4 regions of the Streptomyces sp. NPDC017202 genome follow, and region 1 is predicted to be linked to each of the others. Evidence: riboswitches for the same ligand, from Rfam matches in the RefSeq annotation. Region 1 holds a riboswitch; each other region holds the start of a gene.
What was found. A riboswitch is a leader RNA that binds a small molecule or an ion and turns the genes downstream of it on or off. The one in region 1 is predicted to bind cyclic di-AMP.

Region 1 (3,905 bases):
CCCCAGGTGCCTGGCGGCGCCCTGGGCGCGGGCGCTGTCCACCGTCGTACCGGGACGGTACTTGCCGGTGAGGAAGCCCGCCGCCAGCGCGTAGTACGGAACGGCGGCGAGGCCGGACGCGGCGGCCAGGTCCTGGAGTGCGCCCTCGTAGGTGTCGCGGGAGACCAGGTTGTAGTGCGGCTGGAGCGCCACGTAGCGGGCGAGGCCCTCGCGGTCGGAGAACTCCAGTGAGGCCCTCAGGCGTCCGGGCGAGATGTTGGAGGCGGCGATGTGCCGCACCTTGCCCGCCTTCACCAGGTCGTCGAGCGCGCCGACGATCTCCTCGACGGGCACCTCGGGCTTGTCGAAGTGGGTGTAGTAGAGGTCGATGCGGTCGGTGCCCAGGCGCCGCAGGGAGGCGTCGGCGGCGGCCTTGATGTTGGCGCCGGTCAGCCCCTGGTGGTCGGGGTGCTGGCTCACCTTGGTGGCGATCACGATGTCGTCGCGGTTGCCGCGGGCCTTGACCCACTTGCCGATGATGGTCTCGGACTCACCGCCGCTGTTGCCCTCGGCCCACGCCGAGTAGGAGTCGGCGGTGTCGACGAAGTTGCCGCCGGCGGCCGCGTAGGCGTCGAGGACGGCGAAGGAGGCCGCCTCGTCCGCGGTCCAGCCGAAGACGTTGCCGCCGAGGGCGAGCGGGAAGACCTCGAGGCCGGAGGAGCCGAGCTTGCGCAGAGAAGTCATGTCCGATGACAACGCCCTGGCCGGAGGCACGCATTCCGCGCCTCCGGCCGGGGTTCACGAACATCCGGGAAACATCCGGGCGTAGACCTCACCGACCCCCGTGACACTTCCCGGAAGACCTCGGGAGACCCGGCAGGGTCCCGAGGGGACTCTCAGGGACCGGCCGGGGCCCCGACAGGGACCGGCGGGGGCCCCGGAGGAGACTCTCGGGGGCGCCCGGCGGAAGTCCGGGGCTCCGGGAGGGTCTCCGGCGGCGTCTCAGGGGTTGAGCCCCTTGCCCCGGAGCCAGGCGGCCGGGTCGATGCCGGAGCTGCTGCCGCCGGGGTGGACCTCCAGGTGGAGGTGGGCCCCGGTGACGTTGCCCGTGGCGCCGACGCGGCCGATGATGTCGCCGGTGGCGACCTTCTGGCCGACGCTGACGCCGATGGAGGACTGGTGGGCGTACCAGATCTCGGTGCCGTCCTCGAGGGTGAGCACGGTCTTGTACCCGTACGACCCGTCGTAGCCGGCGGAGGTGATGGTGCCGCTGTGCACGGCCTTGATGAGCGTGCCGGTGGGAGCGGCGAAGTCGAGGCCGGTGTGGTACCCGGAGGACCAGTAGGCGCCGGCCTGACCGAAGGTCGAGGTGATCGTGTACGAGGAGGTCGGCAGCGCGTACTGCTTGGCCAGTTCGGCGAGGCGCTCGGCCTCCGCCTTCTTGGCGGCTTCCTCGGCGGCCTTCTTCTTGGCGGCGTCGGCCTTGGCCGCGGCCTCCTTCTCGGCCTTGGCGGCGGCCTTGGCCGCGGCGGCCTCGGCGGCCTCCTGCGCCTTGGTCTCGACCTGGGTCTGCTGCGACTCGGCCTGCGCCATGATCCGGTTGCGCAGTGCCTCTCCGGCGTCGGCACCGCTGTCGGTGCTGTCGGCGGCGACGGCCTCGGTGCCGAAGGCGCCGAAGGTGCTGAGCGCGGGCGCCGTCTCCTCGGGGGTGTCATCGTCCGAGATGAGGGAACCCACCGAGGGGAGGTCGGGCATGGAGATGGAGACGGGCGACTTGCCGGTGTTGGCGCTGGCCATGCCAGCGCCGCCGACTGCGGCTATGACGCCGACGCCGAGAACGGTGGAGCTGCGGGCGAGTCCGCCGCGCTGCTTGGCGACACGGTGCTTGCCGCGCACCGGACGAACGGAGTCCGCGGTGGGGTTCCATTCCTCCCAGGGGCCCTCGTCGGTGCGGTAGGTGCCGTAGCCGAAGGTCTGCTGGCCGGGCACGGCGGGGGCTTCTGGGGCAGGCCGGTTGGACGCCACGCGGGCGCACTCCTTTCCTTCCGTCGCCTACCGGGTTAGCTGACGGGTTCGGAGCGGGAAGGTCTCCTACGCGCGTATACCGGCCGTGACTGTACGGCGGCTTCCGCGCGATTCACCCCAAGTTGGTGGTTCCCCGGTTCCCTTGCGGGATTCGACGCGTGCGCACGGAGCCGCCTCTTGTGACGGCTGGGACGACCGCGCTGCGTTATCGAACGTTAATAGACGCGGGGGCGGGATTCCAAGCCGTTCGGCTTGATCAACAACATTCACGGCCTGGACTTTCAGCCCAGGACCGGTGAAAAACGGGCGAGTTGACCAGCCGCCCGGACGTTTCAGCAGTCACCGGGTTTTTGATGGTGACTCAGATGTTATGCGCAGGGCTCCGGGGCGCTCACCATCCGTGACGGGAAAGATCGCCCTGACGCACCGAGGGCCGGAATCCCGTGATCAGGATTCCGGCCCTCGGCCTTGAGTAGCGGGGACAGGATTTGAACCTGCGACCTCTGGGTTATGAGCCCAGCGAGCTACCGAGCTGCTCCACCCCGCGTCGGTGTGACACCAGTCTACGCCACGCGGGGGACGCTCAGAACCACGGTCGGACCCGGGGGGCCGGTCAGGGGGTCCGGCGGAGCAGATGGCCGTTGGGCGCCTTCGCGCGCTCCTCGTACTCGGGAAGGACGACGACGTCCGCGCCCGCGGCGGCCAGCAGGCCGCTCCCGTCGGCGTCGGTCACGAAGGTGTCCGGCTCCCGCCAGGCCGTCACGACCCGGCGCACGCCCGCGTCGAGGACGAGACGGGCGCACGGGGCCGGCCGGGAGGAGCGCCGGGCGCAGGGTTCCAGGCTGCTGTAGACGGTCGCGCCGGCCAGCCGGGGGTCGGCGGGGTCGATCTTGGCGAGGGCCGCCTCCTCGGCGTGGACGACGGGGTCGCCCGCCTCGCGGGAGTGGCCGCGCGCCAGTTCCGTGCCGTCGGCCGCCACCACGACCGCGCCGACGCTGAACGCGGTCCGCGACGGCGGGCAGGCGACGGCCAGCTCGCAGGCGAGGGCCAGCCAGTGCCGGTCGGCGGCGGCGGGCAGCGGCCCGGCACCGGGCGCGGTGGGCTCGTACGACATGAGGACCACGTCCTCGATGCGCCGGGTCCCCACCAGCCGCAGGCGCCCGCCCTGGTAGCCACCGGGGCCGAACAGCCGTGGCGCGTCCGGGTCGCCCACGAACAGGGGGGCCAGGACGAGCTGGAGTTCGTCGGCGAGGCCCTCCTGGAGGAGCTGGGTGTGGATCGTGCCGCCGCCCTCGACCATGAGGCGCCGTACGCCCCGCACGTCGTGGAGGTGTTCCAGGAGCCGGCGCCAGTCGAGGCCGGGGCCCAGCGGGACGACGTCCGCGGCGAGGCCGAGGGCGCGGGCGCGGTCCGCACCGGCGTCGGTGGTGAGGAGGACCTTCTCACCGCCGGTGTGCCAGAACCGCGCCGCCGGGTCCAGCTCGCCGGTCCCGCTGACCGTGATCTTGAGGGGGTACTCCGGTTTCCCGGCGGCCACCCGGGCGGCGCGGCGGGCGGGCGAGTTGACCAGCAGGCGCGGATTGTCGGCGCGGATCGTGCCGGCCCCGACCAGGATGGCGTCGACGGAGGCCCGCACCTCGTCGACCCGGTCGAAGTCGGCCGGGCCGGACAGCAGCAGCCGGTCGGGGCCGGTGTCGTCGAGGTAGCCGTCGAGCGAGACGGCGGCGGACAGCAGGACGTACGGGTACGGCATCGGCGCGGGTCTCTCCGGGATCGGGATCGGGGTCGGTGAACGGGCGGGGTTGGTGAACGGGCGGGGACGGGGTCGGTGAACGGGCGGGGTTGGTGAACGGGCGGGGACGGGGTCCGGCGGCACGGCGGGGCCCGCCCCGGGGTCGGCG
Region 2 (3,905 bases), on a different contig from region 1:
CGCGCCTCCGACCACGGCGAGCACCTCACCGAGAACGAGGCCGCCGCCATGGCCTTCATCCTGTTGTTCGCCGGGTTCGAGACGACGGTCAACCTGATCGGCAACGGCACCTACGCCCTGCTGACCCACCCCGGTCAGCGCGCCCGCCTCCAGGACTCCCTGGCCGCGGGCGAGAGCGACCTCCTGGCGACCGGCGTGGAGGAACTCCTGCGCTACGACGGCCCGGTGGAACTCGCCACCTGGCGGTTCGCCACCGAGCCCCTGACCGTCGGCGGGCAGGACATCGCCCCCGGCGACGCCGTCCTCGTCGTCCTGGCGGCCGCCGACCGGGACCCGGAGCGGTTCGCCGACCCGGACGTCCTCGACCTGTCCCGCCGCGACAACCAGCACCTGGGCTACGGCCACGGCATCCACTACTGCCTGGGCGCCCCCCTCGCCCGCCTGGAGGGGCAGACCGCGCTGGCCACCCTCCTGACCCGGCTGCCCGATCTGCGACTGGACGCCGACCCGGCCGACCTGAGGTGGCGCGGCGGTCTCATCATGCGCGGACTGCGCACCCTGCCCGTGCGGTTCGGCCCGGCCGTTTCCGGTGAACCCCCCGCAGCCGTCCGCTGACCATCCGTTATGTGCCCGGACGGCGAAGCAGAAGTGACCATTCCTCACTTCTGTGATCTTCACGTGATCTGCGCGGCATTAACTTGTGACAAGTGATCGTCTGCCGATACGTTCACCTGTCAGCGCGGCGCCCCCGTTTCGCGGCCCGTGCAAGCACTGCTGTCTCGAGAAAGGCCCTTGCATGCTCTCCGGGAACGGTCGACACCGGCGCCCCCGCCAGGCTCCGGCCCTCCTCGTCGCGGCCGGCGTGACCGGCTCCGCGATCGCCATCCCGCTGCTCGGCGCCACCGGCGCGAGCGCGGCCGACGGCACGGTGTGGGACACGGTGGCGGAGTGCGAGTCCGGCGGCTCCTGGAGTGCCGACCAGGGCAACGGCGAGTACGGCGGCCTGTCGCTGAGTCAGAAGGACTGGGAGGCGTACGGCGGACTCGACTTCGCCGAGCGCCCCGACCTGGCCAGCCGCAACCAGCAGATATCCGTCGCGCAGAAGGTCCTCGCCGACCAGGGCGTCGGCGCCTGGGGCACCTGCGGGCTGACGTCCGGGCTCAGCAAGGAGAACGGCGCGGGCAGCCTGGACACCGGGGTGGCGGACGAATCGTCCGGCTCCTCCGTTTCGTCCGGCTTGTCCGACCTGTCCAAGGGGTCGTCCGGCTCCTCGAACTCCTCGGGCTCCTCGGGCTCCTCGAACTCCTCGGACTCCTCGGACGGCAAGGGGGCGTCGGCCTCCCCGTCGGCCGAATCCTCCCCGGATGCCACGGACGAGACCTCTCCGTCCGCTTCGTCCTCTTCCTCCGGCAAGCCGGACGGCTCCTCGAAGTCCGATGCGCCGGCGGACGCCGACGCGGGCACCTCGGGGGCGGACGGCGGCTCGCCCACGGCCACCCCCGAAGTGGACGACTCGGACAAGTCGGTCCAGGAGGCGGGTTCTTGGAGCCTCGTCGACACCGGCTCCCTCGCCTCCGGCCGCCACCGCGGCACCTCCGCCGACGAGGTCGTGCCGGACGGCACCACCACCGCCTCCTCCGGCCGGCACGCCGCGGGCGCCTCCGGCGGCGCGGTGGGCACCTACGTCGTGCGCGACGGCGACTCCCTCGTCTCCATCGCCGACTCCCTTGACCTCGACGGCGGATGGCGCGCCCTCTACGCCGAGAACAAGGACGCCATCGGCGCCGACCCGAACAACATCACCCCCGGTCAGACGCTCGACACAGGGGTGGAATAGGGCGGAAAAACGGGAAAAGCAGCGGGAGTTCACGTCACACTTCGCGCTGAATGTCCGTTTTGATCAAAGTGTGGGATGAGTCTCAGAAGGCGTGATCGTCTTTGAAATTCCGCCGAGCGCGTGTCTACGGTCGTGACCGCTCGGCAACCCGAGCCCCGGCTGTCGCAACGCCGAATCCTGCCAGTGGCAGCCCGGGAACAGTCGTCGCGTCAAGCGCCGTAGGCAGGAGCGGGGGACCCAAGGTAAGTGCCGCACCGGTCGGTCGACCGGAACGGCTCGGGGTGAAGCCACACCTCCCGGGAGCAGTGCTCCCGGACGGGAGTGGCCGGGCAACTCACACGGCCCGAACCCGACAGCTCACCTCGCAGGCGTCGGTGAGGGGATCCACCATGCTGTTTTCCGCCAAGGGCAAGCACCGTCGTCCGTCCAGGGCCACCCGCGCCGCCGCGCTCGCCGGTGTCACCGGTGTCGCCATCGCCGCCCCGCTGATGGCGGCCGGCAACGCCTCCGCCGCCACCACCTCCGAGTGGGACGCCGTCGCCCAGTGCGAGTCCGGCGGCAACTGGTCCATCAACACCGGCAACGGCTACTACGGCGGCCTGCAGTTCTCCGCCTCCACCTGGGCCGCGTACGGCGGCACGCAGTACGCCGGCACCGCCGACAAGGCCTCGAAGTCCCAGCAGATCCAGATCGCCGAGAAGGTCCTCGCGGGCCAGGGCAAGGGCGCCTGGCCGGTCTGCGGCGTGGGCCTGTCCGGCGCCGCGTACAACGGCGGCTCGGGCTCCACCGGCGGCTCGTCCGCCGGCGGCTCCTCGGCCGGCGGTTCCTCCTCCTCGGAGACCACCACCCGCTCCACCGAGAAGCAGAGCGCCTCCCGCTCCGCCGAGCGCCCGGCGGCCAAGTCCCAGAAGACCGTCACCACCCCGACCGGCAAGAAGGTCAAGAAGGGTGACGGCGAGTACAAGGTCGCCACGGGCGACACCCTCAGCTCCATCGCCCAGGCGCAGGGCGTCAAGGGCGGCTGGGCCGAGCTGTTCGAGCTGAACAAGGACATCGTCCAGGACGCCGACCTCATCTACCCGGGTCAGCAGCTGCACCTGAAGTGACCTCCGGCTCCCGGCCGGACCGCGGCCCCCTCACGGCCGAGGCGGTCACGCCGAGAGCCTCGTGAGGGAGCCCCCGTCCCCACGGTCCCCCCGCCCCGGTGCGTGTTCCCCCGTACGCACCCGGGCGGGGTTTTCTTTTCCCGTTCGCCGCCTTCTGTTGGCCACCCCCTTTGTTCCGGGCTGAAACAATGGGTACCGTCTCCCTGTCCACGGGACGGTCGGTCGGCCGACCGACGCCCCGAGGCGGTTAGGCTCTAGTCGCAAGGCTCGGCAAGGCCTCCACACGGCCCGCCCGCGCCCCGCACAACCAGCGTCACATCCCAAGAAGGAGATGCTCGTGCCGTCCATCGACGTCGTCGTAGCCCGGGAAATCCTGGACTCCCGAGGCAACCCCACGGTCGAGGTCGAGGTCGGCCTCGACGACGGCAGCACGGGTCGTGCCGCCGTCCCCTCCGGCGCCTCCACCGGCGCCTTCGAGGCCATCGAGCTCCGCGACGGTGACCCGAACCGCTACCAGGGCAAGGGCGTCGAGAAGGCCGTCCTGGCCGTCATCGAGCAGATCGGCCCCGAGCTGGTCGGCTACGACGCCACCGAGCAGCGCCTGATCGACCAGGCCATGTTCGACCTGGACGCCACCGACAACAAGGGCTCCCTCGGCGCCAACGCCATCCTCGGCGTCTCCCTCGCCGTCGCCCACGCCGCCTCCGAGGCCAGCGACCTCCCGCTCTTCCGCTACCTGGGCGGCCCGAACGCGCACCTGCTGCCCGTTCCGATGATGAACATCCTGAACGGCGGCTCGCACGCCGACTCCAACGTGGACATCCAGGAGTTCATGATCGCCCCGATCGGCGCGGAGTCCTTCTCCGAGGCCCTGCGCTGGGGCGCCGAGGTCTACCACACCCTCAAGAAGGTGCTGAAGACCAAGGGCCTGTCCACCGGCCTGGGCGACGAGGGCGGCTTCG
Region 3 (3,905 bases), on a different contig from region 1:
GCGTTCGCCGACAGCGAGGTCGAGCGCCTCGTCCGCAACCGCCTGGACGAGATCCCGCACGAGCTGGCCAACCCCTCCCGGCGCGCCGCCAAGGAGCTCTCCAAGGAGCTGTTCCCGGCGACCGCGCGCATGTCGCGCCCGCGCCAGGGCACCGCGGAGACCGTCGAGAAGATCGACTCCGCTGCCGTACGCGCCTTCTACGAGAAGCACGTCCGCCCCGCCACGGCCACCGCCGTGATCGTCGGCGATCTCACCGGAGTCGACCTCGACGCGCTCCTGGGCGACACCCTGGGCGCCTGGACGGGGTCCGCTGCCCAGCCGCGGCCGGTGCCGCCGGTGACCGCCGACGACACCGGACGGGTCGTCGTCGTGGACCGCCCCGGCGCCGTCCAGACGCAGCTGCTGATCGGCCGCATCGGCGCCGACCGGCACGCGCGCGTGTGGCCCGCGCAGGTGCTCGGCACGTACTGCCTGGGCGGCACCCTCACCTCCCGGCTGGACCGCGTCCTGCGCGAGGAGAAGGGCTACACCTACGGCGTGCGCGCCTTCGGCCAGGTCCTCAGGTCCGCGCCGGACGGTTCGGGCGCCGCGATGCTCGCCATCAGCGGCTCGGTCGACACCCCCAACACCGGTCCCGCGCTGGAGGACCTGTGGAAGGTGCTGCGCACCCTCGCCGAGGGCGGTCTGACCGACGCCGAGCGGGACGTCGCCGTGCAGAACCTCGTCGGAGTGGCGCCCCTGAAGTACGAGACGGCCGCCGCCGTGGCGGGCACGCTGGCCGACCAGGTCGAGCAGCACCTGCCGGACGACTACCAGGCCACGCTGTACCAGCAGCTCGCCGCGACCGGCACCGTGGAGGCCACGGCGGCGGTCGTGAGCGCCTTCCCGGTGGACCGCCTGGTGACGGTCCTCGTCGGCGACGCGGCCGCGATCAAGGCGCCGGTCGAGGCCCTCGGCATCGGTGAGGTGAAGGTCGTCCCCGCGGAGTAGGAACGCGGACCGGCGGCCGTGAGGCCGCGCGCGGGAGCCCTGGTGGACGGATGTGCCACCAGGGCTCCTCGATGTCCGAATTGAGGGAGAGGCTGCCTGTCTGCCCTGTGGCATGCGCTACAAAAGCCGCGTTCTGTTTGGGTATTGAAGGCCGCCGCGTCTAGTTTCGACCGGGCTGTTCGTCAGGCAGTGCGCCGCGTCCGCGGCACCGGACAGTCATCGCCGAGTCCCCCCACGGCGCGAGCCAGGGGAGCCGGGGACCCAACCAGACAGTCCCTGGGGTGAATCGGACGCCCGCGCGAGCCGCGAGGGGGTCCGTAGGAGACCTTCCTGCTCCGAACCCGTCAGCTAACCCGGTAGGCGAGAGGGAAGGAAAGGACCGCTCAACTTCATGGCGTCCACTTGCGCCACCGGGAAGCACCGTCGTCCCAGCAGGATGAAGCGCACCACCGCCCGCGCGGCGGGCATCGCCGCGCTCACCACCACCGGCGTCATCGGCACCGTCGCCTCCGGCCCCGCCCTCGCCGCGGAGAAGGCCGTCGAGCAGACCGGCCTCATCCCGGTCGTCACCATCGGCGACACGGTCGCCGAGCGGATCGACGACCAGGCCGCCGCGCAGAAGCAGGCCGCCGTGGCGGAGGCCGCGCGCAAGGAGGCCGCCGCCCGGGCCGCGGCCAAGGTCGAGGCGGAGCGCGAGGCCCGGGTCCGCGCCGCCCGCGCGGCCGAGCGCGAGCGCCTGAACGCCTTCGTCTCGCCGATCAGCGGCTCCTACGTCTCCACCGGCTACCGGTCCGGCGGCTCGCTGTGGTCCTCCGGCAGCCACACCGGCATCGACTTCCACGCCGCCAGCGGTACCCCCGTGCACGCGGTGGGCCTCGGCACCGTCGTCGAGGCCGGCTGGGGCGGCGCCTACGGCAACCAGGTCGTGATCCGGATGAACGACGGCACGTACACCCAGTACGGCCACCTGTCGTCCATCAGCGTCTCGGTGGGCCAGAAGGTGGCCCCGGGGCAGCGCATCGGCCTGTCCGGCGCCACCGGCAACGTCACCGGCCCGCATCTGCACTTCGAGGCCCGCACCGGCGTGGAGTACGGCTCGGACATCGATCCGGTCGCCTACCTCCGCAAGCACGGCGTGAACATCTGACGACGTACGGCGACAGATCGTACGGCCCCGGCCCGCACGGCCGGGGCTTTCGTCGTTTCCGGGACCGTACTGTCCAAAAAATATCCCTGGATTCCGACCCGCCATCGGAAATTCCCGCTGATTGCAATAGAGTCACGGAAGGCGCGTCAATCGTCGACGTTTCACGGGGATTAAGGCGGAGGTCCGTCATGCGTATTCCGGCGCACTCGGTGTGCACGGCCATCCGGGACGACATCGTCGCGGGTGTCTACGAGCGCGGCAGCCGCCTCACCGAGGAACTCCTCGCGCGCCGCTACGGTGTCTCGCGCGTCCCCGTCCGGGAGGCGCTGCGCACGCTGGAGGCGGAGGGTTTCGTCGTGACGCGGCGGCACGCGGGCGCGTGCGTCGCCGAACCGACCGAGCAGGAGGCCGCCGACCTGCTGGAGATGCGCATGCTCCTGGAGCCGCTCGGCGCCGCCCGGGCCGCCCAGCGGCGCACCGAGGCCCATCTCAAGGTGCTGCGCGGCCTCGTCCGGCTGGGCCAGGAACGCGCCAGGCGCGGCAGCAGCGAGGATCTGCGCTCCCTGGGGGGCTGGTTCCACGAGACCCTCGCCCAGGCCTCCGGCAGCCACGCCCTGACCTCGACGCTCACCCAGCTGCGCCACAAGATCTCCTGGATGTACACGGTCGACGCGTCGGCCACCCCGGTGGAGTCCTGGGCGGAACACGGCGCGATCGTGGACGCGGTGGCGCGCGGCGACGGGGAACGCGCGCGGGCGGTGACGGCGCTGCACACCGAGCGCGCGACCTCCGCGCACCGGCTGCGCTTTCCGGGCGGTGACCGCCGGGACCGTGTGAGGACTTCGCAACACGTCGTCAACATGTCCGGCCTCCGGCATTAACACGAGGGCCGTATACAAAGAAGGTAATTCGGCGGAGAGGTATTTCCGCTGCCTTTTTCCGGCGCGCCCCCACATTTACGGTGGTGTGCCCTTCGCGTGCCCGTCGCATGCTCTTCGCGCGCCCTTCCCGGGGCCTGCGGAATATCCGTCACGCGCGGCCGGTGATTTCCGCCGGGCCCGCCGGGTCCCGGAAACGGCGGAGCCGCGCCGCCCGGACCGGGCGACACGGCTCCTGCCCGCTGCGGGTGGCAGCCGGCTCAGACGGTCTCGGGAAGCTCCTCGAGCCCCTCGGCGACCAGCTTCGCCAGACGGTCGAGGGCGACGTCCGCACCCTCGGCCTCGGAGGCGAGGACGATCTCCTCGCCGCCCTGGGCGCCCAGGCCGAGAACGGCCAGCATGGAGGCCGCGTTGACGGGGTTGCCGTCGGCCTTGGCGATCGTCACCGGGATGCCTGCGGCCGTGGCGGCCCGGACGAAGATGGAAGCGGGGCGGGCGTGAAGGCCCTCGGCCCAGCCGACGTTGACGCGGCGCTCAGCCATGTGATGCTGCCCTTCGGTGTTCAGGTTGTCTAGACCAGTGTTCCACACGTGAAGCGTGGGAGGAGAGGGCCGTGCGGCCCCCTCCCGGCGTGGTCGTCGGATCGCGGCCTCGATCCGACATCCGTCCTCCACAGACTGCCCCGCGCCGTTGTCGTACGCGAGCCGTACTCTGGGCCCCATGCAGAGCGCGTCGGACCGCCACGAGTACCCCGCCCACTGGGAAGCCGACGTGGTGCTGCGCGACGGCGGCACCGCGCGCATCCGCCCCATCACCGTCGATGACGCCGAGCGCCTGGTCAGCTTCTACGAGCAGGTGTCGGACGAGTCGAAGTACTACCGCTTCTTCGC
Region 4 (3,905 bases), on a different contig from region 1:
GGCCGCTCCCCGGGAACGGCCGGCCGCGTCGGCCGGCTCACGCCACCGCGGCGATCCGCATCTTGATGTCGTCGGGCGAGAGGATGCCCTTGGCGGTCACGTGGTCGCCCGAGGACTCCCCCCGCAGCCGGCGCCCGATCCACGGCACCAGGTACTCGCGCGCCCACTGCACGTCGTCGCGCCGGATCTCGAGGGTGCCGCGCGGCGGGAGCTGCGGCCAGGGCTGCTCCGGGTCGGCGGGCACCTCCAGGCCGAGGACCTGACCGGCGCGCAGCGCCACCCGCGTGTGGCCCTCCGCCCCGAGGTGGAGCCGGTCGCCGTCCCAGGCCCGCCGGTCCTGGATGGACTTCAGGGACCACAGGTCGAGGACCGGGCAGCCGTACCGGTCGGCGACGGCGCGCACGTGTCCGTTGTAGGTGGCGATCTTGCCGCGCAGGTGCTTGAGCACGGGGACGCCACGGGTGTCGAAACCGGTCGTCACCATCACGGTGCCGGCCACCGCGGCGAGGGCCGCGATCGCCCGCTCGAAGCGTTCGGCGACCTCGTCGGGGTCGGTGCCGGGCCGGAGGATGTCGTTGCCGCCCGCGCAGAAGGAGACCAGGTCCGGCGCCAGCTCGACCGCTCGCGGAAGCTGGTCCTCCACGATCTGGTCGAGCAGCTTGCCGCGCACCGCGAGGTTGACGTACCGGAAGTCACCTTCGGGCCGCCGGTCCGCGAGGAGTACCGCGAACCGGTCGGCCCAGCCGACGAACCTCCCGTCGGGACCGGGGTCGCCGACGCCCTCGGTGAAGCTGTCCCCCACCGCCACGTACGACCCGATCACTGAGCTGTTGTCATTCTTCGAATCGTCTGCCACAGCCGTTCATGATTCACCTTCGAATGTGACCTACGCGACCGTAGGCAGGGGTTGACGGGCGGTGAGATAAGCCACTCCTAAAGACTTGGCCAATGCGGGAATAAGGCCCTCGTCGCTCGCGCCGCGCGACGACCGCGTCCGGAAGCCGTCGATCCGGAAACGGCTCCGGGGGGCAAGGGAACGCCGAAGGCCGGCCCCGGGGATCGGGGGCCGGCCTTCGGCGGCGCGTCGGACAGCAGGTCGGACGGTGCGTCAGCCGACGGAGACGCCGTGCGAGCGGAGGTAGGCGACCGGGTCGACGTCCGAGCCGTAGTCGGGACCGGTACGGATCTCGAAGTGCAGGTGCGGGCCGGTCACGTTGCCGGTGGAGCCGGAGAGGCCGACCTGCTGGCCGGCGGAGACGGACTGGCCGGCCGAGACGGAGAGCGAGGACAGGTGGGCGTACTGGGCGTAGAAGCCGTCGGCGAGCTTGATGACGACCTGGTTGCCGTACGCGCCGCCCCAGCCCGCGGAGACGACCGTGCCCGCGCCGACGGCCTTGAGCGAGGTGCCGGTGGGGACGACGAAGTCGACACCGGTGTGGTACCCGCTGGACCACATGCTGCCGGACATCTTGTACGGGGTGCCGACGGTCGCGCCGGAGACCGGGAGGGCGAAGCCGGTGGCGGCGGCGGTGTTCTCGGCGGCCTGCGTGGTGGACGCCTTCGAGGAGGACGGCTTCGTGGAGTCCGAGGAGGACGACTTCGAGGACGCCGACGACTTCGCGGTGGAGCCCGAGGACTGCTTCGAGGAGGAGGAACCAGACGAACCGGACGAACCGGACGGCGATTTGGTCGTGCCCGTCGCGCCCGTCGCGGCCTTCTCGCCGATCGACAGCTTCAGACCCGGGTGGATCAGCGAGGGGTCGTCCCCGACGGCCTCACGGTTGTCCGCGTAGAGCCGGGTCCAGCCGCCGCTGACGTTCTGCTCGTCCGCGATCCTGGAGAGGTAGTCGCCGGAACGCACCGTGTAGGTCGTGGCGGACTTCGCGGACTTCTGCGTCACGGGAACGGCCTGGACGGCCTTCTCCGGAGCGGCGGAGAGCGCGGAGGCCGCGGAGACCGCCTGCGTCGCCGACTGCGACGGTGCGGCGTGCGCACCGGTGGCCCCTATGAGCGGGAGGGCGAGCGCGGCGCCGCCGGTTCCGGCGGCGGCGATGGAGCGGGTGAAGCGCTGGGGCTTCGGACGGCGGTGCTTACCCTTGGCGGGCATGGCGAATTCCTCTCCGGCGCCTGCGAGGTGAGCTGTCGGGTGCGGACTGGAGATGTCCGGCCGCGCCGGGGCGCGGCTGTACCCCTAGCCGTTCCGGAGACCGGAACAGGCGGTACTGCCTGTGGGTCCCCCGCTCCTGCCGTTCACGGGTGAGTGTGCGGGCTCCGGGCGGCGGCAGGATTGGGCGTCCGTCCGGATTGGTCTGGAACGTAAGCGACCACGACGCACAGGGACAAGCGAAGGTTGTACTCGTCGAGGCTTTCTCTTGATCCCCGGCGGGAATTCCCGGTCACTTTCCGTGAATCGAGGGGCCGGTTTTCCGATGAACAGCCTTGGAAAACCACCGTATTACGTGAGCATGACAGGCGACTCACGGTCACGGATATGACGCTGCTCACGTGACAGGTCCCCAGAGCCCCTTATTCCACAGCGAGTTGGAATGAAGGATTCAATTCGGACAGAACGCCCAGATGCGGCGTGAATGGACAACCAGCGCGTCAGGGTCACCATGTGCCGGGTGCGCACCGATCGGCCCTCCAGGAGGGACCTCCGCCGGCGGACCGCGCGCCGGACCCTCGGTTCGAACAGGCTCGGCGCAGGTCTCGAACAGGGTCGGCGGCGGTCTCGAAGGCCTGGTCGAGGACCCGTTTGCCCCAGGCATCCATGTCGTATGGTCAGGGAAGTGTTCCGGTGGCCACGTCGAGCCGCGCCGGCCGGGACCGACGACCGGGAGGAGCCCCCGTGACGCAGCAGATCCCGTCGACCGAGCCCGAGCTGGCCGGAGTGCGCAACTTCCGGGACGTGGGCGGCCTGCCGACCGTCGACGGCCGACGGGTCCGCCACGGTGTGCTGTTCCGCAGCGGACATCTCGCGCACGCCACCGACGAGGACGCCGCGTTCCTGGCCTCGCTGGGCCTGCACACGGTCTTCGACTTCCGCAACGCGGCGGACCAGAGGCTGGAGGGCCCGGACGTCGAGCTGCCGGGCGTGCGCAACGTGAACCTGCCGCTCTCCGACCCGGCGGACGGGGCCGAGTTCTGGAAGATGGTCCGCGACGGCGACATCGAGCAGCTGAGGGAGATCCTCGGCGACGGCAAGGCGGCCGGCCGGATGATCGCCTCCTACCGCTCGATCGTGACGGAGCGCACGGGCGAGCACTCGCGCGTGCTGCACTCCCTCGCCGAGGACAGCGTCCCGGCGCTCATGCACTGCGCGGCGGGCAAGGACCGGGCCGGCCTGTCCATCGCCGTGACGCTGCTCGCGGTGGGCGTGGAGGAGGAGGCGATCCTGGCCGACTACCTGGAGTCCAACGCCAAGCACCGCCGCTACAAGGTGCGCCGCAACGGCACCTCCCCCGAGGCGTACTCCGCCGAGGTCATGGAGCTGCTGAGCCCCCTGTTCGACGCCCGTGCGGAGTACCTCGCGGCCGCGTTCCACACCATCGAGGACACCTGGGGCGGTGTCGAGGCCTATCTGGAGCAGGGCCTCGGTCTGGCCCCGGAGACCCGCGAACGGCTCCGGGAGCGCCTGCTCGACTGAGCGGGCACCCCCGGCGTCCGGTCCCCCGCCGCCTACTGCTTGGCGCCGACCTCGAACAGCAGCCAGAGGAACCCGGCGAAGAGGTGCCCCACCGCGATGTAGATGATCAGCCGGATCCACAGGCTCCGGGGGAACTTCTCCTCCATGTCGGTCATGGCGTCTCTCCAGGGGTGGGGCCGAGGCACAGGGCGGCCGTCGGGCTCTGCAACAGGGTGTGGACGAACAACAGGTCGACCCCGTCGGGGTCCTGGGCGGCGAT

Region 2: another riboswitch for cyclic di-AMP. It lies ahead of ACH4N1_RS10435 (transglycosylase family protein); the one in region 1 lies ahead of ACH4N1_RS04255 (M23 family metallopeptidase).
Region 3: another riboswitch for cyclic di-AMP. It lies ahead of ACH4N1_RS24740 (M23 family metallopeptidase); the one in region 1 lies ahead of ACH4N1_RS04255 (M23 family metallopeptidase).
Region 4: another riboswitch for cyclic di-AMP. It lies ahead of ACH4N1_RS07850 (peptidoglycan DD-metalloendopeptidase family protein); the one in region 1 lies ahead of ACH4N1_RS04255 (M23 family metallopeptidase).

Annotation. Positions count from the first base shown of each region.
Region 1 is NZ_JBIRNP010000002.1:19,011-22,915, forward strand. Features, by position in the region: gene ACH4N1_RS04250 (aldo/keto reductase) at 1-723, opposite strand, end outside; gene ACH4N1_RS04255 (M23 family metallopeptidase) at 982-2,004, opposite strand; cyclic di-AMP (ydaO/yuaA leader) riboswitch at 2,012-2,171, opposite strand; tRNA gene ACH4N1_RS04260 (tRNA-Met) at 2,478-2,551, opposite strand; gene ACH4N1_RS04265 (dihydrofolate reductase family protein) at 2,618-3,757, opposite strand.
Region 2 is NZ_JBIRNP010000004.1:82,670-86,574, reverse strand. Features, by position in the region: gene ACH4N1_RS10445 (cytochrome P450) at 1-615, shown strand, start outside; gene ACH4N1_RS10440 (transglycosylase family protein) at 797-1,837, shown strand; cyclic di-AMP (ydaO/yuaA leader) riboswitch at 2,042-2,223, shown strand; gene ACH4N1_RS10435 (transglycosylase family protein) at 2,227-2,943, shown strand; gene eno (phosphopyruvate hydratase) at 3,275-3,905, shown strand, end outside.
Region 3 is NZ_JBIRNP010000014.1:63,003-66,907, forward strand. Features, by position in the region: gene ACH4N1_RS24735 (M16 family metallopeptidase) at 1-990, shown strand, start outside; cyclic di-AMP (ydaO/yuaA leader) riboswitch at 1,201-1,368, shown strand; gene ACH4N1_RS24740 (M23 family metallopeptidase) at 1,382-2,137, shown strand; gene ACH4N1_RS24745 (GntR family transcriptional regulator) at 2,326-3,018, shown strand; gene ACH4N1_RS24750 (HPr family phosphocarrier protein) at 3,276-3,557, opposite strand; gene ACH4N1_RS24755 (GNAT family N-acetyltransferase) at 3,736-3,905, shown strand, end outside.
Region 4 is NZ_JBIRNP010000003.1:52,427-56,331, forward strand. Features, by position in the region: gene ACH4N1_RS07845 (SGNH/GDSL hydrolase family protein) at 38-823, opposite strand; gene ACH4N1_RS07850 (peptidoglycan DD-metalloendopeptidase family protein) at 1,109-2,107, opposite strand; cyclic di-AMP (ydaO/yuaA leader) riboswitch at 2,112-2,269, opposite strand; gene ACH4N1_RS07855 (tyrosine-protein phosphatase) at 2,849-3,646, shown strand; gene ACH4N1_RS07860 (DUF6126 family protein) at 3,679-3,801, opposite strand; gene ACH4N1_RS07865 (helix-turn-helix domain-containing protein) at 3,798-3,905, opposite strand, start outside.